Regions from separate parts of the Streptomyces sp. NPDC002276 genome, predicted to be linked through region 1. Evidence: riboswitches for the same ligand, from Rfam matches in the RefSeq annotation. Region 1 holds a riboswitch; each other region holds the start of a gene.

Region 1 (9,561 bases):
CGCTGCCCGCGGTCTTGACCTGCGCCCACGGCCGGGACGCCGTCCCGTCCAGCAGGATCCGGACCGTACTGCCGGTGGTCAGACAGAACGTGCCGTTGCTGTCGGTGGCGGCGAGCTGCTCCTTCGCCGTGCAGGCCGACCTGCTCCTGCTCGGGGTGGGGGACTGGGACGGCGACACGCTGTTGCTGCCGGTGTCGGACTTCGTGCCGCCGCAGCCCGTGAGGGCGAGTGCCAGGGTGGCGACGGCGAGGGACGGGGCGAGGATGGATCGGCGCATGGGGGGCCTCCTTGCCCCTTTGACGTGTCACGGACGCATCCGGATCCGCCGTGAGAAGTGAAGTATTCGTGGACATGACACTCGCGGGCATGACAGAGCCCCGGCCGCTGCGAGACGGCCGGGGCTCAGCTCATGAGGAGGTCAGCTGGTCGTGACGGCGGTGTCGTCGACGACGAAGCTGGTCTGGAGCGAGGAGTCCTCGACCCCGCTGAACTTCAGGGTGACGGTGGTACCGGCGAAGGCCGACAGGCTGAAGGACTTCGCTACGTATCCGGTGGCCGCGTTGAGGTTGGAGTAGGTGGCCAGGGTGGTCGATCCGGCGGTGACCGTCAGCTTGTCGTACGCGGTGCTGGTGCTGGTCTCGGCCGTGTCGACGTGCAGGTAGAAGGTGAAGGTCGTGCCCGTGCAACCGCTCGGGACCGTCACCGACTGGGACAGCGTGTCGGTGTGGGTCGAGCCGTAGCCGTCGAGCCAGGCCTTGTACGAACCGGTGCGGGCCGCCTCACCGGTGTCATTGGTGATGACACCGCTGCTCGCGGTCCAGGTGGTGTTGCCCGACTCGAAGCCCGCGTTGCCCAGCAGCTGGGTCGAGGTGCAGGAGCCGCCGCCGGAGGTGCTGACCGTCCAGGTGAAGGAGGCCGAGCCGGAGGCGCCGGTGGAGTCGGTCGCGGTCACCGTCACGGCGTAGGTGCCGGCGGTGGACGCGGTGCCGGAGATCAGCCCGGTCGAGCTGCTGATCGACAGGCCGGTCGGCAGCCCGCTCGCGCTGTAGGTGAGGGTCGCGCTCGCGCTGTCCGAGGCCGAGATCTGGAGGCTGGCCGTGGAACCGGTCGCGGTGGACTGGCTGCCCGGGTTGGTGACGGTCACCGTGTTGCCCGTGGTGGTACCGGAGGTGAAGGCGGCGGTGCCGTCCGGGGTGCCCCAGCCGGTCGGGCCGTCGTAGCCGGTGCCCGCGGTGCAGAAGTAACTCGTCGTGCAGGAGCCGTTGTTGCCGCTCGTGACGTCGTACAGGTTGCTGGTGTGGGAGTAGGGGTACTTCGCCGGGTAGTCACTGGAACCGGGGGTGCCGGCCAGCGCGTAGACGCCCGCGATGATCGGGGACGAGGCGCTGGTGCCGCCGTAGACCGCCCAGCCGGAGCCGCCGTAGGTGTCGTAGACGGCCACGCCGGTGGCGGGGTCGGCGACGGCGGAGACGTCGGCCTCCATGCGCTTGGTGCAGCCCGTGTCGGTCTGCCAGCTCGGCTTCGCGTCGTAGGCGGAGCAGCCGGAGCCGCCGCCCTCGGTGCTGCTGGTCTTCCACACGGACTCGGTCCAGCCGCGGGTGTTGGACGACGTGGACAGCGCGGTGCCGCCAACTGCCGTCACGTACTGGGACGTTGCCGGGTACTCGGCGCCGTAGGCCTCGTCACCGGAGGAGACGGTGATCGCGACACCCGGGTGCTTGAAGTACGAGGTGTCCTCGCTGGTCTGCGAGGAGGACTCGGAGCCGCCCCAGCTGTTGGAGACGAACTTCGCGCCCAGGGCGACGGCCTCGTTCTCGGCGGCACCGAGGTTGGCGTCGGTGGCCGAAGTGGCCTCCACCAGAATGATGTTGCAGTTCGGGCAGACCGCGCTGACCATGTCGATGTCGAGCGCTTCCTCGCCCGCCCAGCCGGTGTCGTTCGTCGGCAGGGAGGTGGTCGAGCCGGTCTGGCTGACCTGCTTGAAGCAGCCGCTGGCCACCGTGCAGGCGGACAGGCCGAAGTTCGAGCGGTAAGTGGCCAGGTCCGAGGCCGCGTTGGGGTCGTTGTACGCGTCGACCACCGCGACCGTCAGGCCGGAGCCGCCGGTCGAGGGAAGCGCGTAGGCGCTGTGCAGGTTGGCCGGGTTCAGCCCGGAGACCGCGGCGGCGGCGTCCGCGTGCACGGCGGAGGCCAGCTGCTGCTTGATGTCGGTGCGCCGCTGGGCGAAGCAGGACGCCGAACCGGGGGCCGCGGTCGCGCACAGGTGCTCGGTCGGCACCTTCTGCCCGGCCTTGCCGGTCGAGTGGACGGCCTGGGCCGCGGGAGCGGTCAGGGCCTTGGCGTTCTGGGTGACCTTGGAGACCTGGGTGGTGGCGTGGGGGACGGGCTGCGCGTCGGCGGGGGAGGCCGCCGCGAGCCCGAAGACGCTGAGGGTGAGGACGGGTATGGCGGCGGTCAGCAGTCTTCGCAGACTCCGTCGGGGCTTTTCACGCATGGGGTACTGCCTCCATCGTGGGAGTGGGGTTCCTCGGCGTGGTGGCAGGCCTGTGACGCGCGTAGCGGCGGCAGATGACGTCGTCATGGGCATGACACTTTGAGCGTCCTGTGGGGCACTGGTGAATGACATGAACAGGACGGGCAGAACGTAGCCGGGTCGACGAGACCGCGAACAGACGCACCCCATGAACTTTGCCGCTCCATAGAAACTCCATGGACGACCCATGGAAGCTCCATGGGCCGTCCGCGAAGTAAGCGATACATAAAGGGGGTTAGAAGTCCTCGTCGAGGTCGACCGTGCCCTCCACCGCCACCTGGTACGCCGACGGGCGGCGCTCGAAGAAGTTGGTCAGCTCCTGCACGCCCTGCAACTCCATGAAGGAGAAGGGGTTTTCGGAGCCGTAGACCGGCGCGAAGCCCAGCCGCTGGAGGCGCTGGTCCGCGACGCACTCCAGGTACTGGCGCATCGAGTCGGTGTTCATGCCCGGCAGACCCTCACCGCACAGATCGCGCCCGAACTGCAACTCCGCCTCTACGGCCTCCTTCAGCATGTCCGTGACCTGCTGCTGGAGTTGGTCGTCGAAGAGCTCCGGCTCCTCCTTGCGGACGGTGTCGACGACCTCGAACGCGAAGCTCATGTGCATGGTCTCGTCGCGGAACACCCAGTTGGTGCCCGTGGCCAGACCGTGCAGGAGACCCCGGCTGCGGAACCAGTAGACGTACGCGAACGCGCCGTAGAAGAACAGGCCTTCGATGCATGCGGCGAAGCAGATCAGGTTGAGGAGGAAGCGGCGGCGGTCGGCCTGGGTCTGGAGGCTGTCCAGCTTCTCGACCTCGTTGATCCACTTGAAGCAGAACTCGGCCTTCTCGCGGATGGAGGGGATGTTCTCCACCGCGTCGAAGGCGGCGGCCCTGTCCTCGGGGTTCGGGAGGTAGGTGTCCAGCAGCGTCAGGTAGAACTGGACGTGCACGGCCTCCTCGAAGAGCTGACGGCTCAAGTACAGCCGCGCCTCGGGGGAGTTGATGTGCTTGTACAGCGTCAGCACGAGGTTGTTCGCCACGATCGAGTCGCCCGTCGCGAAGAACGCGACCAGCCGCCCGATCATGTGCTGCTCACCCGGCGTCAGCTTCGCGAGGTCGGCGACGTCCGAGTGGAGGTCGACCTCCTCGACGGTCCAGGTGTTCTTGATCGCGTCCCGGTAGCGCTCGTAGAAGTCCGGGTAGCGCATGGGGCGGAGGGTCAGTTCGAAGCCCGGGTCGAGGAGGTTCTTCGCAGTCATATCTGTCGGCGCGAAGCGCTGTCCTTCAGGGGCGGTGGTCGGGCGACGGGTGGGCATTACTGGCAGGCCTCGCAGGACTCGGGGTTTTCCAGGGAGCAGGCGACCGCGTCTTCGTCGGGGGTCAACTGCTGTACGGGGATGGGGGTTTGGGTTTGGGCCTGGGCCGCGCGGGCGATGCGGGTCGCCGGGCGGGAGCGCAGGTAGTACGTCGTCTTCAGGCCCTGCTTCCAGGCGTACGCGTACATCGAGGAGAGCTTGCCGATCGTCGGCGTCTCCAGGAACAGGTTCAGGGACTGGGACTGGTCCAGGAACGGAGTGCGGGCGGCGGCCATGTCGATCAGGCCGCGCTGCGGGATCTCCCACGCCGTGCGGTACAGCGCACGGACCTCGGCGGGGATCCAACTGAACGCCTGCACCGAGCCGTTGGCGTCACGCAGCGCCTCCCGGGTGCGGGCGTCCCACACGCCGAGCTGCTTCAGCTCGTTCACCAGGTAGGAGTTGACCTGGAGGAACTCACCTGACAGCGTCTCGCGCTTGAAGAGGTTCGAGACCTGCGGCTCGATGCACTCGTACACGCCCGCGATGGACGCGATGGTGGCCGTGGGGGCGATCGCCAGCAACAGGCTGTTGCGCATGCCGACTTGGGCGATACGTTCCCGCAGCGCGGCCCAGCGCTCGGGCCAGGTCAGCTCCACGTCGTAGTGGTCGGGGTGCAGGACGCCCTGCGCCGTACGGGTCTTCTCCCAGGCCGGCAGCGGGCCGTTGCGCTCGGCGAGGTCGGCGGAGGCCTCGTACGCGGCGAGCATGATGCGCTCGGCGATCCGGGTCGAAAGTGCCTGCGCCTGAGGGGAGTCGAAGGGGACGCGGAGTTTGAAGAAGACGTCCTGGAGACCCATCGCGCCGAGACCCACCGGGCGCCAGCGGGCGTTGGAACGGCCCGCCTGCTCGGTCGGGTAGAAGTTGATGTCCACGACCCGGTCGAGGAAGGTGACGGCGGTGCGGACGGTCTCGTCCAGCCGTTCCCAGTCCAGCTCACCATGGGTGACGAACGCACCCAGGTTCACCGAGCCCAGGTTGCAGACCGCCGTCTCGCCGTCGTCCGTGACCTCCAGGATCTCCGTGCAGAGGTTCGAGGAGTGGACGGTGTGGCCCGGCTCGGCGGTCTGGTTGGCGGTGCGGTTGGCCGCGTCCTTGAACGTCATCCAGCCGTTGCCGGTCTGCGCGAGGGTGCGCATCATGCGGCCGTAGAGGTCACGGGCCGGGATGGTCTTCTTGGCCAGGCCCCGCGCCTCCGCCTCGCGGTAGGCCGCGTCGAACTCGGCGCCCCACAGGTCGACCAGCTCGGGCACGTCGGCGGGGGAGAACAGCGACCAGATGCCGTCCTCGTTGACCCGGCGCATGAACTCGTCCGGGATCCAGTGCGCCAGGTTCAGATTGTGCGTACGGCGGGCGTCCTCACCGGTGTTGTCCCGCAGCTCCAGGAACTCCTCGATGTCGGAGTGCCAGGTCTCCAGGTACACCGCGGCGGCACCCTTGCGCCGGCCGCCCTGGTTCACCGCGGCGACCGAGGCGTCCAGCGTCTTGAGGAACGGGACGATGCCGTTGGAGTGCCCGTTCGTGCCCCGGATCAGCGAACCGCGGCTGCGGATACGGGAGTACGACAGCCCGATGCCACCGGCGTGCTTCGAGAGACGGGCGACCTGGTGGTAGCGGTCGTAGATGGAGTCCAGCTCGTCCAGCGGGGAGTCGAGGAGGTAGCAGGACGACATCTGGGGGTGCCGCGTACCGGAGTTGAAGAGCGTGGGGGAGGAGGGGAGGTAGTCGAGGCGGCTCATCAGGCGGTAGAGCGCGGCGACTTCGTCGAGCGCGCGCGTCGAGTCGTCCTCGGCGAGACCGGCCGCCACGCGCAGCATGAAGTGCTGGGGCGTCTCGATGACCTTGCGGGTGATCGGGTGCCGGAGGAGGTAGCGGCTGTGGAGGGTACGGAGCCCGAAGTAGCCGAAACGGTCGTCGGCACCCTCATCGAAGGAGGCGGCGATCAGCGCGTCGAGACGGGCCGCGTGGAGCGTCACGAACTCGGCGGTGCGGTCCGCGATCAGGCCCTCGCGGTGGCCCACGGCGACGGACTCGGTGAACGTCGTCACGCCCTGGGAGGCGGCCTCGGCGGCGATGCTGACCGTCAGCAGCCGGGCGGCGAGCCGGGAGTAGACGGGGTCCTCGGAGATGAGGCCGGCGGCGGCCTCCGTGGCCAGTTCGCGCAGTTCCGTCTCGTCCGCGTGCGCGGACCGGCCGCGCAGTGTGGCGGCGGCGACCCGGCCGGGGTCGGCGTCGGGAAGGTCGGCGGTCAGCTCGGTCAGGGTCCGCAGGATCGCGGCGCCGGGACCGTCGGCTCCGGGAACGATCGCTCCCGGAACGTCGGCTACGGTCGCGATCGCCTCGTTCGCCTGGGTCGCTGATGCCGGCTCTGCTGGCGCGATGGTCACGGTGGGGCTCTCCCTCGCTCGGCACGGGGCCTTGCGGAGGGCAGGCGGCAGTACACGAGCGCACGGGGCGTCGCGTCCACCGGCCCACTCCACGAGGCCCGGACGTCATGCGCCCTGACCGGGTGGCCGGGCGCGCCGTCGGCAGGTCCTCGGACTGACCAGGCGTGCATATGCACGCAAGTACACCGTTGCGGGACAGTTCCGGATTCGCACCGGATTCCCCTGCGGCGACAGCGAGCATGAGCATACATCTTGTGCCGGGCAGTCGTGGCACCCCCAGATGTTGTGTCGCGGCTGTTTCAGAGCGTCAACTTGTAAGTGAGGAGAGTGATCTCGTCCAGCTCCGGCAGGGGGTTCCAGTCGCGCTCCGGGGTGCGGGTGAAACCGAGGCGTTCGTAGATGCGGTGGGCGGTGTGCATGGTGCGCTGGGTCGACAGGACGATGGCTGTGCAGCCCGCGGTGGCCCGTGCGCGGTCGATGCAGGCGCGGACGAGGGCCTCGCCGGCGCCCTTGCCGCGGGCCTCGCGGGCGATCGCCAGCATGCGGATCTCGGCCTCGCCTTGTCGCGCGATGTCTGCCATGGGGCCGCCGGACGGGACGAAGGTCACTCCGCCTAGGAGGTGGTCGTTCTCGACGGCTACGAGGACGTCGGCTGCGGCGGCTCGTTTTGCTACGGCTCTCAACTCGCCTAGGTATTCGTCGCTTTCGCCGAAGTCGAGGAGGCCGTCTTGTAGGTAGGCCTGGGCTGTGATCTCGCCCAGGGTTTCGTATTCGGTGGGGGCTGCTCGGCGGATGAGGATGTCCATGTAGGTGAGTGTGTACGAAAGAGCGGGCCGCCGAGGGGGGTGCTCTCGGTGGCCCGCTGCGGGTGCGTTGTGGCTGGGCGCGCAGTTCCCCGCGCCCCTGAGGTGGGATCAGTGACCGGCGATCACAGGTAGCTCTTCCTTTACCCCCCGGTCGCCTGCGTCTGCCGTGTAGTCCCCGGCGCTCGTCTCGTCCACGCCCTCCGGAGCCTTCAGGGCCTTCAGTACGAACGTCAGGACCACCGTGACCACGACGTTCAGGACGAACGCGGTCAGGCCGATGTAACCGATCTCGCCGATGCCCGGGATCTCCTTGGACGAGCCGCCGAAGTGATCCTGGGTCGGGGAGGCGACGCCGTAGGCCGCGAGCGTGCCGTAGAGCATGCCCACCGCCCAGCCCGCCAGGAGGGCCCAGCGGTGGAACCAGCGGGTGAAGAGGCCGCCCACCAGGGACGGGAAGGTCTGGAGGATCCAGATGCCGCCGAGGAGTTGGAAGTTGATGGCCACTGTCTTGTCCATCGTCAGGACGAAGGCCAGGGCGCCGACCTTCACCAGGAGGGAGACCAGCTTGGAGACCTTAGTCTCCTGGGCCGGGGTCGCGTCCGGGTTGATGAAGTCCTTGTAGATGTTGCGGGTGAAGAGGTTCGCCGCCGCGATGGACATGATCGCCGCGGGGACCAGCGCCCCGATGCCGATCGCCGCGAAGGCCACGCCCGCGAACCAGTCCGGGAACATGTTCTCGAAGAGCTGCGGGATGGCCAGTTGGCCGTTGGTGACCTTGACACCCGCCGCGATCGCCATGAAGCCGAGCAGCGCGAGCAGGCCCAGCATCAGTGAATACAGCGGCAGGATCGTGGTGTTGCGGCGGATCACGTTGCGGCTCTTGGAGGAGAGCGTCGCGGTGATCGAGTGGGGGTACATGAAGAGCGCGAGTGCCGAGCCCAACGCCAGTGTGGCGTACGTCCATTGGCCCGCCGGGGCGGGGACCAGACCGCCCGCTCCCGCCGCCTTGAACTTGGCGCCCGCCGCGCTGAAGATGTCGTCGAAGCCGCCGAGCTTGATCGGGATGTAGATGATCGCCACCGTGATCACGATGTAGATCAGGCCGTCCTTCACGAACGCGATCAGCGCGGGCGCGCGGAGGCCGGACGAGTAGGTGTACGCGGCCAGCACCGCGAACGCGATCAGCAGCGGCAGGTCCTTCACGAACCAGTTGGAGTTCGCGCTGCCGCCCACCCCCATGACGTCCAGCACGGCTTGGATGCCGACCAGTTGGAGCGCGATGTACGGCATCGTCGCGAGGATGCCGGTGACCGCCACCGCCAGCGACAGGCTCTTCGAGCCGAAGCGACCACGCACGAAGTCGGACGTCGTCACGTATCCGTGCTTGTGCGACACCGACCAGAGGCGGGGCAGGAACGTGAAGATGAGGGGGTACACGAGGATCGTGTACGGCACCGCGAAGAAGCCGGCCGCGCCCGCCGCGTAGACCGCCGCCGGTACGGCGACGAACGTGTACGCGGTGTAGAGGTCGCCGCCGAGCAGGAACCAGGTGACCCAGGTGCCGAACGACCGTCCGCCCAGGCCCCATTCGTCGAGGCTGTGCTCGTTGTCGGCCCGGCGCCAGCGCGCTGCCAGGAAGCCCAGGACCGTGACGGCCAGGAAGAAGAAGATGAAGACGGCGAGTGCGACGCCGTTCACGCCGTCGTTCACCGGTTACCTCCGTGGCGGGCCCGCTGGTCGCGCTGCCAGAGCTTGTAGGCGGTCATGGTCAGCGCCGTCGAGATCAGCACCCAGAGCATCTGGTACCAGTAGAAGAACGGGATGCCGATGAACGCGGGATCCGTCTTGGCGTAGGAGCCGACCCAGAGCAGCGCCACGAAGGGTGCGAACAGGCAGACGGCGATGACAGCGCGCACCGGTGTCACCACTGGTTGTCTCACTTCAGGCACATCTGACATATCGCGGCCGTCCCCTCACTGATCGCCTGGTGTAACGCGCAGGCAATGTAGGTCACGGTGTGACGCGAGCGAAAGACCCCGTCCGCATATCGTCATGTCGATTTTGTGAAGGCCTGACATCGGTGTCAACGTCAGGGGTCAACAGCACCGGAAGCCCTGCCTCGGGTCGGCCTCCTGACGGTCCGTCCGCATGCGCTCGAAGTCGCGTAGGCTCGGGACCTCCGCGTCCGGGTGGTCCCGGCGTACGTGTGCGACATACCGGTCGTAGGCCGATTCGTCGGTCAACTCCCGGACGTACCAGCGCACTCCGCTAGTCGCCCGCCTGAACGCCGACCACATCACGCGCCGCCGCCTCCTCTTCCTTCTCCGCCCGGGTCGGGATCAGTCCGGCCGGTGCCACGATCTTCGACTCGACGTACGGCGTCTCGCTCAGCGTGGAGAGCGCCGGGCGGCGGATGTGCCGAACGCAGATCCGAAGGGCGTCCGCGATCACGACCACGACCAGCACCGCGAGAATGGCCGAAAGCACTCCGTCCAC
Region 2 (9,561 bases), on a different contig from region 1:
CCGCCGGCCTGTGACGCGTCACGCCCGTCTCAACAGCCCGTTCACCGCCCGCCCGAACATCGACCGCGCCGCCCACCGCAGCGGCCCGTCGAAGAGCCGGGGCAGGAACCGCACCCGCAGCTCCTCCTGCCAGACCACGCGGCTACGGCCCCCCGGCCCCGGCCGTACCTCGATCTCCGCCCAACCCAGGACCACCCGCCCGCGCTTCTCCAGCCGTACGAGACCCGGCTCGTCGTCCGTGGGCGGTCGCCACACGGTGACCTCCATACGGTCGTCGAAGGCGAGTGGGCCGAGACCGGAGCGGGCCACGAACACCGTGCCCTCACCGGTCGGCGGGGGAGTGAGCACGGTGACCCGGGTCAGCGGGACCACCTCGCCGTGGCGCGGCCACTCCGTCAACCGGCGCCACGCCTCCTCCAGGGGGAGCGGTGCCGTGCGTTCGAGACGGAAGTCGACCATGCAGGGATCGTAGAGAACGCATCGCGGTCGGCGGTACTTTCGTCGGGGGGCTCACACCCTTGGCCCAGCCGTTCACGGGCACGCAGACGTACACCACTGGGGGAGTCGGTCGTCATGCCACTGAAGGCCTACGGCGTATTGATCACGCGCGCGGTGGACACCCGGCGCGAGGGTGCCGCCGGTACACCGCACTATCAGATCCACCTCACGGACGACGCGGGCACGCACTACCGCGCCGCCGTCAACGTCCTGTCCGCCGAGCAGCCGTCCGAGCTGCTCTATCTCGTCAGCGAGGACTTCCAACACCCGGTCACAGCCCGCCTGGAGGGCCTGCCGAGCGGCTGGAACACCCTGCTGCCCGGACCCGGCGGACCGAACCTCGACTTCGTGCGCGGCAACCTCTTCGACCCGGCGCAACTGCGCACGCTCCCGCCGGACGCAAGCGGTCCCGACAACGACCTCGCCGACCTTCTCGACCACTACGTGCGACGCGCGGTCGACGATCCGGAGGCCCGGCTGTACGTCTACGGCGAGCGCTTCGGGCCCGAACCGACCGTCAAGGACAAGGTGTTCGGGTTCCTGCCCGGCAACGGCGTCCACGACATCCATATGAACCAGGGCAACAGCCGTCGCTTCAGCGGCGACGACGGGGTCTGGCAGGACGGCGGCATCCTGATCCACTTCCCGGCGCAGTCGCGCTGGGTGGGCATCTTCCTCGCCTTCCAGAGCCAGTCCTGGCACACCGACGACACCACCGGCCACACCCTGGAGGGCACCGACGGCAACCGCAACGAGCCCGGCGGGCAGCCGGTCCGGGTCGTCGCGGCCCTCGTCAACCCCCGTGGCCCGGCACCGGAGTTGGAGAGCGTCACCCTCCTCAACGCCTCGCCCGATGCCGTCGACCTGACCGGCTGGCACGTCCGGGACCGGCTGGGCAACTCCTGCGCGGTACCGGCCCCCGGCCCGCTCGCCGCCGGCGCCCCGCTCCTCGTCCCGCTCACGGACGGCGTCCAACTCGGCAACAAGGGCGGGGAGATCACCCTCCTGGATGCCAACGGCCTGAAGGTGCACGGCGTTTCGTACACCGCCGACCAGGCCGCGCGGGAGGGCTGGACCGTGGTGTTCTGACGCCGCCGGAGGCTCCCTTCCGCACCGCGTGCGCGTACGGCACCATGAGCCCGACCCGCACCGCACTGCACCGCACCACCGGCCGGAGGGTGTCCCGTGGACCGCGAACTGCACGGCAGGCTCGACGAGTTGCAGCGCGACCCGTACCCGCTCTACACCCGGGCCCGGGGGACCGAGGGCCTCACCCACGTCGCCGAACTCGACGCCTGGCTCGTCGCCCGGGACGCCGACGTCCGCGAAGTCCTGCGCCGCCCCGAGGAGTTCTCCTCGGCGGTCGCGCTACGGCCCGACGTGCTGCCGTCGCCCGCCGCGCTCGCCGTCCTCGGCGGCGGCTTCGGCGGGCGGCCGGTCGTGGTCACCGCGGACGGCTCGGAGCACCAGCGACTGCGCGCGCCCATCGTCCGCGGCCTCTCCCCGGCCCGCGTCACGGCCGTCCTGCCCTACGCCGCCGAGCGCGCCGCCGCCCTTGTCGACGCCTTCGCCGGGGACGGGCAGGTCGACCTGATGTCGGCGTACGCCCGCAGGCTCCCCGGCGAGGTGATCGGCCGGATCGTCGGCCTCGACCCCGCCGACGTGCCCGGAGTCGTCCACGGCGGCCACCGCGCCGAGGAGTTGCTGTTCCGTCCCCTGGAGGAGGCCGAGCAGGTCGCCGCGGCCGAGGACGTCGTCGCGATGCAGCACACCCTCGACCGGTACGCACGGGAGCGCTACGACCAACCCCGCGAGGACCTCTGCTCGGAACTGGTCGCCTCCGTCGTCGAGGGGCCGCTCACCCTCGACCATCGGCACCAACTCGTCGCCGATCTCCAGAACTTGCTGATCGCCGGACACCTCACCACCACCGCGCTCATCGGCACGACCGTCCTGCATCTGCTCCGCCACCCGCGCCAGTGGGAGCTGCTGTGCGCCGAGCCCGAGCGCATCCCCGCGGCGATCGAGGAGGCGGCCCGCTACGACACCGCACTCCAGGGCTTCCGCAGGATCACCACCCGGCCGGTCGTCCTCGCCGGTACCGAACTCCCCGCCGGGGCAACGCTGTTCATCGCCTTCGGCGCGGCCAACCGGGACGAGCGGCGCCACCCGCGCGCCGACACCTTCGACATCACCCGCTCCCCGGTAGCCCGCCACCTCGCCTTCGGCCTCGGCGTGCACGGCTGCCCGGGCTCCCAGCTCGCCCGGGAGCAACTCCGGCTCACCCTGGAGGAGTTGACCCGCCGGCTGCCCGGACTGCGGCTCGCGGCGGACGGTCCGGTCACCATGCGGCCCACGATGATCCACCGTTCCCCGTACGCCCTGCACCTGACGTGGTGAGAGGAGCGGGCCCCGGGTGACTCAGGGCCGGTAGACCTTCCCCGGCTCGGCCTTGCCGGGCGCCAGCAGTTGCGGCACGGTCACGAACACGTACCCGCGTGCCTTCAACGCGTCGATGATGCCGGGGACGGCGGGCACGGTGCCGTCGTACAGGTCGTGCAGCAGGATGATCCCGTCCCGGGTGGCCTGGGCGAGGACGCGCTTGGTGATGAGGGCGGAGTCGGTGGTCGCGTAGTCCTTGGCGGTCACGCTCCACAGGACCTCCGAGAGGCCCAGCTCACGGCAGATCTTGTGCACGGTGTCGTCGGTGCGGCCCTGCGGCGGACGCATCAGCGTCGGCTTCTTGCCGGTGATCCGCTCTATCGCGTCGTCCGTGCGTCGCAGTTCGCCGCGTATCTGCGCGGGCGTGATCCGGGTCAGGATCTTGTGGTCCCAGGTGTGGCTGGCCACCTCGTGGCCCTCGGCCGCCATGCGCTCGACCAGCTCCGGGTACTTCTCGATGTGCCGCTTGCCGAGCAGGAAGAAGGTAGCCGGGACCTGCTTCTCCTTCAGGATGTCGAGCAGCCGCGCCGAGTGCTCGCTCGGCCCGGCGTCGAAGGTCAGCGCGATGCACTTGGCCTCCCGGCAGTCGACCGTCCCGAACCGAGCCTGCGCGGTGGCCGATACGGCGTGCGTCCGGGCGGCGGCGGGCGAGGTCGTGTCGAGCTTGGTGCACCCGCTCGACGCGAGGGCCAGCGAGGCGACCGCCACGAACATGCCGACGGCACGGAACCCGGACCGCGTTCTTTTCCTCTTCTTGCTCGAAGACCTCAGAGATGGCATGTCCAGACTATACACAGCGACTATATACAGTGTGTATAGCTGATCGGGGTGACCAGGAGAGGGACCCCCGTACCCCCGCGTCAGCGGCCCTCGGACCCCAACTCCCGTCCGAGCCGCAGGTTCCATCGCCCGGACTGTCCGCTGAGGTCGGTCGCGGTCAGCGGGGGCACGTCGAGTCGCCAGAAGGCGGGCCCGGGTGTGTCGAGGACCGTGACCGCCAGGGCCCGCACGAGTTCCTGTTCCACGACCGCGAGGGTCCGGCCCTCGAAGGTCGCCGCGGTCTCCAGCCACCCGGCCGCCCGCTCGCACAGCGCCCGCACCGACTCCCCGCCGTGGGGTGCCGCGCCCGGGTCCGACAGCCAGGACAGCACCGCGTCCGGCTCCCGTGCCATCACCTCGTCGAGGGTCAGACCCCGCCAGCGGCCCATGTCGAGCCCCGCCAACTCCGGTTCCGGGACGGCCGCGAGACCGAGCGCGGACGCCGTCTCCCGGCAGCGCGCGGTGGGGGAGACCAGCACCCGGTCGGCCGCCCCGAGCGAACCGGCGGCGGACTCGGCGCGGGCCCTGCCGCTCGGGTCGAGCGGACTGCCGTCGTCGAACCGGGCCTCCCGCAGGGAACGGTTCAACGCCGGTGAGATCAGGGTGATGCGGCTGGTCACTCGCTTGCTCCACTTCTCCGGACGGGGTGTACGGACATCGTCCCCCGGTACTGAGGGGCGGGGTCGGCCGGGAGGGTGCCCCCGGCCGACCCCGCCCCGTTCGTTCCTCGGGTCAGGAACCGGCCAGTTCCTCACGGACCGTGCGGGCCGCCGCGACCAGGTTCTCCAGCGACGCGCGGGTCTCGGGCCAGCCGCGGGTCTTCAGCCCGCAGTCGGGATTGACCCACAGCCGCTCCGGCGGAATGGCCTCAAGTCCCTTGCGCAGCAAGGCCGCTGCCTCGTCCGCGCCCGGCACGCGCGGCGAGTGGATGTCGTACACGCCGGGCCCCGCCTCGCGCGGATAACCGTGCTCGGCCAGCTCACGCGCCACCTGCATGTGCGAACGGGCCGCCTCCAGACTGATGACGTCCGCGTCGAGATCGTCGATGGCCCGCACGATGTCGCCGAACTCGGCGTAGCACATGTGCGTGTGGATCTGCGTGTCCGGCCGGACCCCGGCGGTGGTGAGCCGGAACGCCTCCGTCGCCCAGGCGAGATACGTCTCCCGGTCCGCCGCCCGCAACGGCAGCGTCTCGCGCAGCGCGGGCTCGTCGACCTGGATGACCGAAGTCCCCGCCGCCTCAAGGTCGTTGACCTCGTCGCGCAGGGCGAGGGCGACCTGCCGTGCGGTGTCGCCGAGCGGCTGGTCGTCACGGACGAACGACCAGGCGAGCATGGTGACCGGCCCGGTGAGCATGCCCTTGACCGGCCGCGAGGTGAGGGTCTGGGCGTACGTCGTCCAGCGGACCGTCATCGGCTCGGGGCGGGAGATGTCGCCGGCCAGGATCGGCGGACGGACGTAACGGGTGCCGTAGGACTGGACCCAGCCGTGCTGCGTGGCGAGGTAGCCCGTCAGCTGCTCGGCGAAGTACTGGACCATGTCGTTGCGTTCGGGCTCGCCGTGCACCAGGACGTCGAGGCCGGTCTTCTCCTGGAAGGAGATCACCTCGCCGATCTCCGCCCTGATGCGCTCCTCGTACCCGGCCGTGTCGATCCGGCTCGCCCTCAAGTCGGCGCGGGCGGCGCGCAGTTCGGCGGTCTGCGGGAACGAGCCGATCGTGGTGGTCGGCAGCGGCGGCAGACCGAGCCGCGCCCGCTGGGCGGTGGTCCGCTCGCCGTACGGCTGCGAACGGCGGGCGTCGGCCTCCGTGACGGCGGCGGTACGCTCCCGTACGGCGGGGTCCCGGGTGATCGGGGAGCCCGCGCGGGAGGCCAGGTCGGCCCGGTTCGCGGCCAGTTGGGCGGAGATCGTGCCGGTGCCCTGGGCCAGGCCCTTGGCGAGGGTGACGATCTCGCGGGTCTTCTGCCGCGCGAACGCGAGCCAGCGCAGGATCTGCGGCTCGATGTCCCGTTCGGCGGCGGCGTCGAGCGGGACGTGCAGCAGCGAGCAGGAGGCGGCCACGTCGACCCGGTCGGCGAGACCGAGCAACGTACCCAGCGCGGCAAGGGACTTGGTGAGATCGTTGACCCAGATGTTACGGCCGTCGACCACCCCGGCGACCAGCCGCTTGCCGGGCAGCCCGCCCACCGCGGCCAGCGCGTCGAGGTTGGCGGCGGCGGACCCGGTGAAGTCGAGCGCCAGCCCCTCCACCGGAGCCTTCGCCAGCACCGGCAGCGCGTCGCCGAGCCGGTCGAAGTAGGAGGCGACCAGCAGCTTCGGCCGGTCGGCGAGCGCGCCGAGGTCGCGGTAGGCGCGCTCGGCGGCGTTCAACTCGGCCGGGGTCCGGTCCTGGACGAGCGCGGGCTCGTCGAGTTGCGCCCACTCCGCGCCCGCCGCCCGCAGATCCGCCAGGACCTCGGCGTACACGGGCAGCAGCCGGTCAAGGAGCGTCAGCGGATCGAAGTCCGCGGCGACTCCGGGCGCGGGCTTGGCGAGCAGCAGATAGGTGACCGGGCCGACGAGCACCGGGCGCGCGGTGAGGCCCAGCGCGAGGGCCTCCCTCAACTCGTCGACCTGCTTGCCCGAGTCGGCGGTGAAGACCGTGTCGGGGCCCAACTCGGGCACCAGATAGTGGTAGTTGGTGTCGAACCACTTCGTCATCTCCAGCGGCGCCACATCCTGCGTGCCGCGCGCCATCGCGAAGTACCCGTCCAGCGCGTCGAGTTCGACGGCGGCCCGGTGGCGGGCGGGGATCGCGCCGACCATGACGCTGGTGTCCAGGACATGGTCGTAGTAGGAGAAGTCGCCGGTCGGCACTTCGTGAAGGCCGGCCTCGGCCAGCTGCCGCCAGTTGGCGCGGCGCAGTTCGGCCGCGGTGGCCCGGAGGGCGTCGGCGTCGACGCGGCCCTTCCAGTAGCCCTCGACGGCCTTCTTCAGTTCCCGGCCCTGTCCCTGACGGGGGTAGCCGTACACGGTGGCCCGTGCTGCCGCGGCTGCGGACTTCGCTGTCACGGAACTCTCCTTCGCGAGCTGTCTCCCTGAGATCCCGGGACGGAACGCGAGCGCGAAGGAAAGGGCACACCGGATGATGTGTACGCCGACCCGCCCACGAGGTCACCGGGATTCCGCGCACGAATGCTTCGCGCACGGGCAGTTGGCAGGTCTTCGGACTCGCGGGCACGCCCTCCGTCGAACCGGAGGACACCTACTGGCCGTCGCTTCCCAGATCCTGTCGCGGACCCAGTGCGTATGACGGCGGTCGTTCTCGCTTACCGCTGCGGGGCAGTCCCGGAATCTCACCGGGTTCCCTCTTGCGACGCGTCCGTCTGGCTGACGGGGCGAACCAGCTGCGTGGGTCAGCGTATTACAGCTGGTCCCCCAGGGTGGCCGGCTCGGGAGGATGCGGCCCGCCGCCGTCCTTGCCGTCCTGCGCGCAGGTTCGTGTCTGGTAGTGCTGGTCATTGGGGATGAACAGCACTCCGGCGACCTGCGCGGGGTGCTCGACGGCGAGCCAACTGTCGCCCGTGCGGTCGCCGTTCGGCCCGAACGCCTCGGTCGAGTAGACCGTCTCGCACAACAGGGCCACGCGCTTCCTGTCGACCGCGCAGACGTCCAAGGCGGGGCCGTTGAACTCGTCGGCGTCGTAGAACCGGAAGTGGAAGTGGACCTGGTCACCGTCGGAGGGCCGCTGCGGATGAGGCTCAAGGCGCCAGTCGACGATCTCGGCGGAGGCGCCGAGATGCTGCCCGTAGATGTCCTCGACCCGCACCCTGACAGCGGCCCTGCCGCGCTTCGCGGTGGTGTCGGAGCAGCCCCAGGTGGAAGAGCAGCCGGACACGGCGAGACTCGCCAGAGCCAGCGCCAACGGAGCGCCGACGGGTAACCGTGCGGGAAACACTCGGACGACCTCCGGTCGCGGTGGGTCAGCCGGGCCGGGGTCCGAAAGCCCGCAGGATCTGTTCGGCGGCCAGCGTCGCCGTCAACTCGCCCTCCCGCACCCGCCGTTCGAGGTCCGGGGCCAGTGAGCGTACCGCCGGATCCGCGTGCAGCCTGCCCAGCAGCTCGTCGCGGACCATCGTCCACGTCCAATCCACCTGCTGCTCGCGGCGCTTGGCGGCTAGGCGGCCGGTGGAGTCCAGCAGGGACCGGTGCTGTTCCAGGCGCTCCCAGACCGTGTCCAGGCCCGTGCCCTCACGGGCGCTGCAACTCAGCACCGGCGGGGTCCAGGCCGCGTCGACGGGGTGCATCAGCCGCAGCGCGCCCGCCAACTCCCTTGCCGCGCCCCGCGCGTCGCGCTCGTGCGGGCCGTCCGCCTTGTTCACGGCGATCACGTCCGCCAGCTCCAGGACGCCCTTCTTGATGCCCTGCAACTGGTCGCCCGTGCGGGCCAGGGTCAACAGCAGAAAGGAGTCGACCATGTTGGCGACCGCGGTCTCCGACTGGCCTACGCCTACCGTCTCCACGAGGACGACGTCGTAGCCCGCCGCCTCCATCACCACGATCGACTCCCGGGTCGCCTTCGCGACGCCGCCGAGTGTGCCCGCGGTGGGGGAGGGGCGGATGAAGGCCGCCGGGTCGACGGCCAGGCGTTCCATGCGGGTCTTGTCGCCGAGGATCGAGCCGCCCGTGCGGGTGGAGGACGGGTCTACGGCCAGTACCGCCACCCGGAAACCGAGCGAGGTGAGGAGCGTGCCGAACGCGTCGATGAACGTCGACTTGCCGACGCCAGGCACACCGCTGATCCCGATGCGCCGGGCCTTCCCGCTGTGCGGCAGCAGTTCGGTCAGCAACTGCTGTGCCATGGTGCGGTGTTGGGGCTTGGTCGACTCGACGAGGGTGATGGCGCGGGCCACCAGGGCCCGCTTGCCGTCGAGTACGCCCTTCACATAGGTGTCGACATCGATCACGGGGTGTGCCCGAGGTCGGTGGCCAGCCGCTCGACCAGGTCGTAGGCCGCGTCCGGGATCACCGTCCCGGGCGGGAACACGGCCGCCGCGCCCATCTCCAGGAGCGTGGGCACGTCCTGCGGGGGGATCACCCCGCCGACCACGATCATGATGTCCTCGCGGCCCTCCTCGGCGAGGGACTCCTTCAACGCCGGTACGAGGGTGAGGTGTCCGGCGGCCAGCGAGGACACCCCGACGACGTGCACGTCCGCCTCTACGGCCTGGCGGGCCACCTCGCCCGGGGTCTGGAACAGCGGGCCGACGTCGACGTCGAAGCCGAGGTCGGCGAAGGCGGTGGCGATCACCTTCTGGCCGCGGTCGTGGCCGTCCTGGCCCATCTTGGCGACCAGGATGCGCGGGCGGCGGCCCTCGGCCTCCTCGAACTCGGCCACGAGGGTGCGGGTGCGTTCGACGGACGGGGAGTCGCCGGCTTCGGTGCGGTACACACCGGAGATCGTACGGATCTGGCTCGCGTGCCGCCCGTACACCTTCTCCAGCGCGTCGGAGATCTCGCCGACCGTGGCCTTCGCGCGGGCCGCGTTCACCGCCAGCTCCAGGAGGTTGCCGGTGCTCTCGGCGGCCCGGGTCAGCGCGTGCAGGGCGTCCTGCGTGGCCTGTTCGTCGCGCTCGGCGCGCAACCGCCGTAGTTTCTCGATCTGTTGGGTGCGGACGGAGGAGTTGTCGACCTTGAGGACGTCGATCTCCTCGTCGGTCTCCACCCGGTACTTGTTGACGCCGATGACCGGCTGGCGCCCGGAGTCGATGCGGGCCTGGGTACGGGCCGCCGCCTCCTCGATGCGCAGCTTGGGGATGCCCG
Region 3 (9,561 bases), on a different contig from region 1:
CTCGTCGCAGGCGAACTCCAACACCGCGACGGCGGCCGGGAGTTCGGTTCCGATGACGGCACGGACCAGTGCCGGGACGGCCGTGACCTCCCACTCCTGGGACTCCATGCCCTCCGCGAACCGGCGGCACAGCTGCTCCAGCAGGTCGATCGCGTCGGCCGCCGAACGCGCCGGTCCCTCGACCAACTCGCTCAGCTCCACCGGGACCTTCACCGGCGCGCCCGGCTCGGCCAGCAACTCCTTCTCGACCAGCCCGAAATGCTCGGCCAGCGAGGCCCGCAGCCCGGGCAGCGCGTTGGCCTGTCCGCCCCACACCTGCGAGGCGCGCAGCACGGCCAGTACGAGGTTCACGCGTGCCTCGCCGACCGGCCCGCCGCCGAGGATGTGCAGACCGTCGCGGATCTGCACGTCCTTGATCTCGCACAGATAGCCGTCGATGTGCATCACGAACTCGTCGAACGCCGCGTCGTCCGGCTGGTCGTCCACATGCAGGTCGTGATGCAGCTCGGCCGCCTTCACCAGCGTCCAGATCTGCGCGCGCACGGCCGGTGCCTTCGTCGGGTCCAGGTCGGACACCAGGGCGTACTCGTCGAGGAGTTGCTCCAGCTTCGCCAGGTCGCCGTACGTGTCGGCACGCGCCATCGGCGGCACCAGGTGGTCGACGACCGTGGCGTGGCCGCGCCGCTTGGCCTGGGTGCCCTCGCCCGGGTCGTTCACGATGAACGGGTAGATCAGGGGGAGTTCGCCGAGGACGGCGTCCGGCGCGCAGCCGCCGCTCAGCCCAAGTCCCTTGCCGGGCAGCCATTCCATGGTGCCGTGCTTGCCCATGTGGACGATCGCGTCCGCGCCGAAGCTGTTGTCCAGCCAGCGGTACGCGGCCATGTAGTGGTGCGACGGGGGCATGTCGGGGTCGTGGTAGATCGCGATCGGGTTCTCGCCGAAGCCGCGCGGCGGCTGGATCATCACGACGACGTTCCCGAACTGGAGGGACGCCAGCACGATGTCGTCGCCGTCGACGTAGAGATTGCCCGGCGGCTCGCCCCACGCGTCCAACATGCCCTGCCTGAGGGACGGTTCGAGCTTGTCGAACCACGCCTGGTAGTCGGCGAGCGGCACCCGCGCGGGCGCGGCGGCCAACTGCTCCTCCGTCAGCCACTCCACGTCGTGGCCACCGGCGTTGATGAGCCGGTGGATCAACTCGTCCCCGTTGTCCGGGTGTCCGTCGACCCCGTAACCGGCGTCCCGCAGCGCGTCCAGCACCCGGATCGCCGAGGCGGGGGTGTCAAGGCCGACCGCGTTGCCGACGCGCGAGTGCTTGGTCGGGTAGGCGGTGAAGACGAGCGCGAGCTTCTTCTCGGCGTTCGGCTTGTGCTTCAACTTCGCGTGCCGTACGGCGATTCCGGCGACCCGCGCGGCCCGCTCGGGGTCGGCGACGTAGACCGCGACATCGTCCGGTCCCTGCTCCTTGAAGGAGAACGGGACCGTGATCAGCCGCCCGTCGAACTCGGGGATCGCGACCTGCATCGCCGCGTCCATGGGGGAGAGCGCGGCGTCGGACGCCTCCCACGCAGCCTGTGAAGTGGTGAGGCAAAGCCCTTGCAGGACAGGGATGTTGAGGATGCTGAGCGCCTCGACGTCCCATGCCCCTTCCTCGCCGCCCGCGGACGCCTCCGAGGCGTGCGTGCCGCCGGCCGCGAGGACGGTGGTGATCAGGGCGTCCGCTCCGTCGAGGAGCTCGTACACACCTGATGCGGCGCCGCGCAGTGAACCGCAGTACACGGCAAGGGCGTTGGCGCCCTTCGCCTCGATCGCCTCGCACAGGGTGTCCACGAAGGCGGTGTTTCCGCTCAGTTCGTGGGCGCGGTAGAAGAGCACGGCGACCGTCGGGCGGACCGTGTCGAGTTCGGGTTCGCCGTGGACGCCGTACTCGGGCATCTGCTGTGGCGCCTCGAAGCCCTCGCCCGTGAGCAGCACGGTGTCGGAGAGGAAGCGGGCGAGTTCGGTCAGGTTGTCCGGCCCGCCCTCGACGAGGTACCTGAGCGCCTCGGCGACGACACCGGCCGGTACCGACGACTCGGCCATCAACTCCGCGTCGGGGACGGTCTCTCCGCCGAGCAGCACGGTCGGGATGCCCGAGGCCTTGAGCACGGCGAGCCCGTCCTCCCAGGCCCGCTTGCCACCGAGCAGTCGTACGACGGCGATGTCCGAGGCCGCGATGAGCGCGGGCAACTCGTCGGTGGCGTCCACGCGGGACGGGTTGCCGATCCGGTACCCGGCGCCGGAGGCGCGGGCCGCCAGCAGATCCGTGTCGGCGGTCGACAACAACAACACTGTGCTCATGCGGGCGCTCCCGGTGGAATGAAAGGCAGTCCTTGTGGCGCGCCGGACTCGATGAGCCGCCACAGCGCGTCCGTGTCCGCGTGCTGTTCGATGAGGTCGCCGAGCCGGTCGAGCTGCTCCTCGCGCAGCGCGGCGAACGAGGTGTCGGCGGCCGGTACGAACCGGCGCCCCGCGGCGGCGGCCACCTCGCGCAGGAACGCCCGCCGGAACCCGTCCGACTCCAGCGAGCCGTGCCAGTGCGTGCCCCAGGTCTGGCCGACCCGGCAGCCGTCCAAGAAGGCTTCTCCGCCCAGGACTTCGGCAACCCCGTGGTGGATCTCGTACCCCTCGACCGGCTCGCCTAGGGCTTCGCCCACCGGCCGGGTGAGGGTCTTCTCGCGCGCGAAGCGCACGCGCAGGGGGAGTACTCCGAGTCCGTCGACCGAGCCCCGTCGGCTCTCGATCTCGTCGTCGATGTGCTCGCCGAGGATCTGGAAGCCGCCGCAGACGCCGAGGATCGGCCGTTCCTCCGAGGCTCTGCGGACGAGGGCGGCCGCGAGTCCCCGCTCCCGCAGCCACTCCAGCGCCTGCACCGTCCCCCGGGTCCCGGGGATCACGACGAGGTCGGCGTCGGCCAGTTCCTCCGGCCGGTCCACGAACCGCACCACGACGCCCGGTTCGGCGGCCAGCGCGTCCACGTCGGTGAAGTTGGACATGAGGGGAATCGCGCAGACCGCGACCCGCAGCACGTCCTCGCCGACCGGCGGCGCGGTGTTCGACTCGCGCACGGTGCCGCGCAACGAGATGCGCAGCCCGTCCTCCTCGTCGATCCCCAGCCCGTGCTGGAACGGCAGCACGCCGTACGTCCGCCGCCCGGTCAGGCCGTGCAGCATGTCCAACCCCGGTTCCAGGAGCGACACATCGCCCCGGAACTTGTTGACGAGGAACCCGGCGACGAGGGCCTGATCCTCAGGGCTGAGCAGCGCCACCGTCCCGAAGAAGGAGGCGAAGACACCCCCGCGGTCGATGTCGCCGACGACGAGAACGGGCAGTTGCGCGTTGCGCGCGATGCCCATGTTCACGATGTCGGTCCGCCGCAGATTGATCTCGGCGGGCGAACCCGCGCCCTCGCAGATCACCGCGTCATACGTGCCCCGCAACTCGGCGAGACAGTCCAACACCGTGCCGAGCAGCGCCTCTTGTCGCCCGCCGTGCAGCCCTTCCCCGGGGGACGACCCCCCAGACCCCCCGAAGAACCCGCGCGCGCTCATCTCGCCAACTGGCCTGCCCATCAGGACGACTTGGCTGGTGCGGTCGCCGCCGGGCTTGAGGAGAACGGGGTTCATCAGCGCGGTCGGCTCGATGCGGCAGGCCTGCGCCTGCATGGCCTGCGCCCGGCCGATCTCGGCGCCCTCGCGCGTCACGAACGAATTCAGGGACATGTTCTGGGCCTTGAAGGGCGCCACCTTCACGCCCTGCCGCACCAGCCACCGGCAGATCCCGGCGGTCACGACACTCTTCCCGGCGTCCGAGGTGGTGCCCGCGACCAACAGCCCGCCGCCGCTCATGACTTCCGTCCCTTCGGCAGCAACAGCCGCCCGGCGACACTGACTCCGAGCGCGAGCCAGCCGACGCGCCGGGACAGTCGTACGGCACGGTCGATGTCCGGTACGGCTACGGCGCGTCCGGCGCCGTTGAGTACGGGCCGGTGCTCGACCCGGCCGCCGTAGGAGAGCGTGCCGCCCAGTCGCACGCCGAGGGCGCCCGCGAAAGCGGCTTCCACGGGACCGGCGTTGGGGCTCGGGTGCTTGGGGGCGTCGGTGCGCCAGGCGCGTACCGCTCCGCGCGGGTCGTCGCCCGCGACGGTGGCGAGGACGGCGGTGAGGCGGGCGCCCGGCCAGCCGGCCACGTCGTCGAGGCGGGCCGAAGCCCAGCCGTAGCGGCGGTACTTGGCCGACTTGTGGCCGACCATGGCGTCCAGGGTGTTCACCGCGCGGAAGCCGAGCAGACCCGGGACACCGGCGATGCCGCCCCACACCAGGGCGCCCACCACCGCGTCGGAGGTGTTCTCGGCGACGGACTCGACGACCGCCCGGGCGATCCCGTCGGCGTCGAGGGCCTGCGGGTCGCGTCCGCAGAGGTGCGGGAGGCGCGCCCGCGCGGCCTCGATGTCACCGGCCTCCAGCGCCCGCCCGATGACCCCGGCCTCGCGCGCGAGGGAGGTCCCGCCGACGACCGCCCAGGTGGCGGCGGCGGTGAGGGCGGCAGAGGCCGTACGGGAGGGTCGTAGGGCCGAAGTGGCTACGGCGGCCAGGGAGACGGTGCCGCCCACGCACACGGCGGTGTGCAGGGCGCCCCAGCCTCGGTGGTCGCGCCACAGCAGCTGTTCCACGGCACCGGCGGCACGGCCGAACGCGGCGACCGGATGCCCGCGGCGGGGATCGCCGAGCAGGTGGTCACCGAGAAGGCCGGCGGCGGCGCCGTACGCGAAGACGCGATCGGCACGCATCGGGTCAGCCGATCGCTGAGTCGGGCACTGTGCTGGTACGGGACCTCGAACGGCAGCCGAGCATGGCGATATGTCCTCACTCAGGGTGTCCACGCCCTGGTTCGACGAGACCGGCGGTGAGAGTTCCTGGCTCCCGGGGTTGTCTACCCCGGTGACAGTGGCGGGACCGCGCCGGATTCGCACCGGCTTCCTCTCCTGCCGCCGTACATGGCTCCGGCAGTCCACCACGGTGTTGGAAGGGGCGTCAACTTGCTGTTGACCTGGGGCGGAGGAGTGTGCCGAGGCTCATAGGGGAGGGATGTCGCGGGGCATGACGCGTCCCCACTCGGTGGAGTGGGAAAGAGACCGGGGAGAGCCGCACAGCGGACCGGCGAACAGAGCGAGCGGTCAGGACAATTGGAGAGCGCCGAGGAACGACGTGGGGTGACTTCGTGACGGGGGCGAGAGCTGATGCGATCGGGCGCCCCCTGTTTCGAGCGACGGTCACGAGCCACCTTCGCGGCCCCTCAGCGGAGCGATACGCTGCTGCGCGGAGACCGGTCGACGTCGAGGCGCTGACACTCGGTAGGGGAGGTCGGTGTGGTCGATGGGTATCCATCCACGTGGCGTACACAGTCGAACGAGCCGGGACAGGTGCACCTGCACTGGTGCAAGAGCAGCTACTCCACGTCAATTTCGGGGGAGTGCGTGGAGTGGGCGGTTGACGCGGAAACCGTACGAGTCCGTGACTCGAAGCGGCGCCAGGGGCTCGGGCTGACCGTCGGTCGTACGGCCTGGGCGGCTTTCCTGGAGCGGCTGGTGTCGCGGGGCCGGGACGACCTCTGACAGGTCGTCCCGTGTGACGGGAGGGGTGGGCAGATGCACGGTGGGTGGACCAGAGGCGTCTCGTCACCACGGGTCCGGCGTTCCACCAGGGATCCGAAGAGGCGTGAGACGGCCGTGGTGGTACTGGTGTGTCTGACGTCGGGAGCGGTAGCGGTGGCGGGCGGGGCCCTGGCCGCGCTCCTGGCGCCGGGACGCGACACAAGAGCGGTGGTCTGGGCGAGCGTCACGCTGGTGCTGGCGGCGGCGGCCGGCCTGTGGTGGGGCAGCGCACCACTCACCGACCGCCTCCGGACTCTTGGGTATCGACCCCGGGTGCGGGAGAGCCGGCGGGAGCCGCCCGCTGATCGGGAAGTCGCGGCGGATCTGACCAGGCAGTGGCGTCGCTGACCCGGCCGTCCGCCGTGTGCTGCGCACCGTCCCGGAGCAGACGGCCGATGAGGAAGAAGATGCCCACCACGACGCCCGCCCCGAGCACCAGAAGCAGCAGCAGCGTCCAGACGCCCAGGGTCGTGACGGCCTGGCCCTGAACGGCCTTCGCGACCGGGACGCCGGCGATCAGGAAGAGCAGAGCGGTGCCCGACCCCAGCAGCCAGCCCGCTGTGCGCTGCCTGATCCGCTGGTCGGTGGCCGCGCGTTCCTTCTGTATGTCCTGCTGGACCCGGGTCTCCTCGATACGGGCCAGGTTGTGGGTCCATCCGGTGTCGCGCATCGCGGCCGACCGCAGGGCGACGTCGTCAGCGGGCGGCTCGGTGCCCTCGGGGTCTTCGGCTGCGCCGGAAGGTGGCTCTTCGGTCCCGGGAAGGGCTCTCGCGGCGTCGTGCCACCGCAACCCCTCGCGAAACCTGTCGAAGACCCACATAGGCCCTCCTTGACACCGCCCGATGACGTCGTCGTCCCGGGCTCAGCTGGAACGCATGCCTGTGATGATCTCGTCGATCAGTTCGATGACCTGATCACCTTCGTACGCGGCGCTGCTGATCTCCGCGTAGCTCTCCTGGTAACGGGCGATGAGTTCGAGGTCGTCACGGCTGGCCACGCTGCCGGTACTGCCCTCGATGTAGAGCAGGTCGTCGTCGTCCTTGAACGCGAGGAGCACGAAAGGCGCGGTTGTGCCGAAGAAGGAGCCCGCCGTGAACGGAAGGACTTGCAGGCTCACCTGGGGGTGGTGGGCCATCGCCTTGACGTGCTCCAGTTGGCGCCGCATCACGGAGGGACCGCCGACATACCGACGGAGCGTGGACTCGTCGGCGATGAAGTAGGTCCGTGGACCGTCGGGTTGCTCGAAGATGCGTTCCTGACGGGCGGTCCTGAGCTCGACCGCCCGGCGGACCTGGGACTCGACGGCCTGGCCCTTCATCAGCGCCGAGGCGTAGTCCTCTGTCTGCAACAGGGCGGGTACGACCAGCGGGTTGAACGCCTGGACAGTGGTCGCGGAACTCTCGTATCCCAGGTACTGGGCGTACTGCGGGCTGACCAGGTCGGCGTACGGCGCCCACCACGACTGGCCCTTCGATCCGCGTGCCGCCTCCTCCAGCTCGGCGATCAGGGTCTCGTCGGTGACCTCGTACTGCTGGAGCAGTGCGCGCAGGTCGGTGACGGACACGCTGACGGTGCCCGCCTCGATTCGGATGATCTTGGACAACGACCATTCCACGGCCTCGGCTGCGTCGCGCTGGGTCAAGCCGACTGCTTCACGGGCTCGGCGTAGCTCGATGCGGAGCCTGCGGCGGTTGAGGCTCGGATCGACTTCCCTGGCCATGGCTTTCCTTCTTCCGTGCTGCTCGATGCATGGGCGGATCGGAAGGCATCGAAGCGACAGCGGCGGATAGATACCCGTTCTTTGGCTGCTATCCGTATAGATGATTGTCGGTCGAGTAGTACTCAGTATGACACATGTCGATTCGGTACGTTCCAATGTGACGCAGACCATAGCAAGGATGACCAAGGGTCGGGACGGCAATACAAAACCGTGCCCCCCGGACGTGATGTCCAGGGGGCACGGTCGGTGCTGACGGCAGGTCAGGCCACGATGATGTAGATCCCGTACGCCACCGCCGCCGCGCAGGCCGCGAAGCAGGCGTACGCGCCGGTCAGGGCGAGGGGCGCGGAGTCGCCCTGGGCGGTGGCCCGTTCGCGGCGGGAGAGGGCGGTGATGCCGAGGGTGAAGACGGCCACCAGGGCCACGGTGGCCACGAGGCTGACGCCGAAGACGGAGCCGAGGGCTGCCCAGTCGATGTCCATGTTCCTGCTTCCTTGAGTGACCGGGGGGCCGGGGGACCGGGTGTCCGGCTCAGACGGCGGCGGCCGGCGGGGGCGCCGGGGTCGCCGGGTCGGACTTCACGGCGGTGGGCGGCGAGGGGATCGTCGCCGTGAGGCCCTCGGAGAGGGCGACCGACGGGGGCGGCGGGGTGACGGCGGCGATCGCGGTGGTGACCACGCCGGCCGGCTCCTCGAACTCGTTGACGTTCGAGGCGTCGACCACCTGGCGGCGGGAGAGCAGCCAGATCGCGGTGCTGGAGGCGACCAGGAAGACGGCCACCAGCGCGGTGCCCCAGTCGCCGAGGTCGGTCACGGACTCGGCGAGCGCGCCGACCAGCGCGGCGGCCGGCAGCGTCAGACCCCAGGCGACGAACATCCGGGTCGCGGTCGACCAGCGGACGACCCCGCCCTTGCGGCCCAGGCCCGCGCCCATCACCGAGCCGGAGACGGCGTGCGTGGTGGAGAGGGAGAAGCCGATGTGCGAGGAGGCCAGGATGACCGCGGCGGCGCTGGTCTGGGCGGCGAAGCCCTGCTGCGGCCGGAGGTCGGTCAGGCCCTTGCCCATGGTGCGGATGATGCGCCAGCCACCGATGTAGGTGCCCATCGCGATGGCGAGGCCCGCGGAGAGGATGACCCAGGTGGGCGGGTCCGAGTCGGGGGCGATGGAACCGCCGGCGATCAGCGCGAGGGTGATGATGCCCATCGTCTTCTGCGCGTCGTTCGTGCCGTGGGCCAGCGAGACCAGGCCCGCCGAGGCGATCTGGCCGACACGGAAGCCCTTGTCGGCGGCCTTGCCGTTCGCGCCCTCCGCGTTCCTGCTCAGTGCGTACGAGAACCTGGTGGCGAGCAGCGCCGCGACGCCCGCGACCATCGGGGCGGCGACCGCGGGCAGCAGCACCTTGGTGACCAGGACGTCGCCGTGGACCGCGCCGGTGCCGGCCGAGGCGATGGTGGCGCCGATCAGACCGCCCATGAGGGCGTGCGAGGAACTGGACGGCAGGCCGACGAGCCAGGTCACCAGGTTCCAGAGGATCGCGCCGACCAGGGCGGCGAAGATGACCTCGGGACGGATGCCGCTCTCGTCGACCAGGCCCTTGGAGATCGTGTTGGCGACCTCCACGGAGAGAAGAGCGCCCACCAGGTTGAGGGTGGCCGACATGGCCACCGCGACCTTGGGCTTGAGTGCACCGGTCGAGATGGTGGTGGCCATCGCGTTGGCGGTGTCGTGGAAACCGTTCGTGAAATCGAACGCGAGTGCGGTGATCACCACAATCGCGAGAATCAGCGAGAAGCTTTCCATTTACCCAGGCAATCGTTCGAGGTCATTGGCGCGTTGACCGTAGGCAACCTGGATGAACGGAAAGTGAACTAGGAGGGTCTCTGGGGTGTCCGTACGGGCTAGTAACCCCGGGCGAACTTCTTCAGTTGGCTCGTCGTCCCGTTGAAGAGATTCTGATCACCCGGCAGGCTCCCGCTGTTGCCGTACTGCCAGAAGGTCCAGTACGACCAGCCGGCGGGCAGCGAGCCCGCGTCCGCCGACTCGTGGCGGGCGATCCACAGCGCGTGTGTCGAGGCCAGCGCGGTGCTGCCACCCGTGCAGGTGTTCCACCAGTGGGCGGTCGTGTAGATCACCGGACGGCGGCCGGTCT

The links. A riboswitch is a leader RNA that binds a small molecule or an ion and turns the genes downstream of it on or off. The one in region 1 is predicted to bind cobalamin.
Region 2: linked by a shared signal. The riboswitch ahead of metE (5-methyltetrahydropteroyltriglutamate--homocysteine S-methyltransferase) and the one ahead of ACWIHT_RS08545 (ribonucleoside-diphosphate reductase subunit alpha) in region 1 are both predicted to bind cobalamin.
Region 3: linked by a shared signal. The riboswitch ahead of ACWIHT_RS18745 (cobalamin biosynthesis protein) and the one ahead of ACWIHT_RS08545 (ribonucleoside-diphosphate reductase subunit alpha) in region 1 are both predicted to bind cobalamin.

The regions. Positions count from the first base shown of each region.
Region 1 covers NZ_JBSFCQ010000002.1:736,870-746,430, forward strand. Annotated here, with positions in the region: gene ACWIHT_RS08530 (hypothetical protein) at 1-277, opposite strand, end outside; gene ACWIHT_RS08535 (putative Ig domain-containing protein) at 419-2,494, opposite strand; gene ACWIHT_RS08540 (ribonucleotide-diphosphate reductase subunit beta) at 2,769-3,776, opposite strand; gene ACWIHT_RS08545 (ribonucleoside-diphosphate reductase subunit alpha) at 3,833-6,259, opposite strand; cobalamin riboswitch at 6,383-6,506, opposite strand; gene ACWIHT_RS08550 (GNAT family N-acetyltransferase) at 6,559-7,065, opposite strand; gene mctP (monocarboxylate uptake permease MctP) at 7,174-8,775, opposite strand; gene ACWIHT_RS08560 (DUF3311 domain-containing protein) at 8,772-9,023, opposite strand; gene ACWIHT_RS08565 (YbdD/YjiX family protein) at 9,162-9,362, opposite strand; gene ACWIHT_RS08570 (carbon starvation CstA family protein) at 9,334-9,561, opposite strand, start outside.
Region 2 covers NZ_JBSFCQ010000003.1:30,506-40,066, reverse strand. Annotated here, with positions in the region: gene ACWIHT_RS09385 (DNA/RNA helicase domain-containing protein) at 1-14, shown strand, start outside; gene ACWIHT_RS09380 (SRPBCC family protein) at 19-459, opposite strand; gene ACWIHT_RS09375 (DUF2278 family protein) at 574-1,587, shown strand; gene ACWIHT_RS09370 (cytochrome P450) at 1,684-2,898, shown strand; gene ACWIHT_RS09365 (polysaccharide deacetylase family protein) at 2,920-3,654, opposite strand; gene ACWIHT_RS09360 (histidine phosphatase family protein) at 3,801-4,379, opposite strand; gene metE (5-methyltetrahydropteroyltriglutamate--homocysteine S-methyltransferase) at 4,492-6,810, opposite strand; cobalamin riboswitch at 6,938-7,161, opposite strand; gene ACWIHT_RS09350 (hypothetical protein) at 7,163-7,696, opposite strand; gene meaB (methylmalonyl Co-A mutase-associated GTPase MeaB) at 7,722-8,705, opposite strand; gene scpA (methylmalonyl-CoA mutase) at 8,702-9,561, opposite strand, start outside.
Region 3 covers NZ_JBSFCQ010000006.1:414,206-423,766, forward strand. Annotated here, with positions in the region: gene cobN (cobaltochelatase subunit CobN) at 1-2,340, opposite strand, end outside; gene ACWIHT_RS18740 (cobyric acid synthase) at 2,337-3,887, opposite strand; gene ACWIHT_RS18745 (cobalamin biosynthesis protein) at 3,884-4,828, opposite strand; cobalamin riboswitch at 4,930-5,069, opposite strand; gene ACWIHT_RS18750 (DUF397 domain-containing protein) at 5,462-5,653, shown strand; gene ACWIHT_RS18755 (hypothetical protein) at 5,928-6,362, opposite strand; gene ACWIHT_RS18760 (helix-turn-helix domain-containing protein) at 6,555-7,412, opposite strand; gene ACWIHT_RS18765 (hypothetical protein) at 7,673-7,894, opposite strand; gene ACWIHT_RS18770 (anion permease) at 7,944-9,212, opposite strand; gene ACWIHT_RS18775 (lysozyme) at 9,311-9,561, opposite strand, start outside.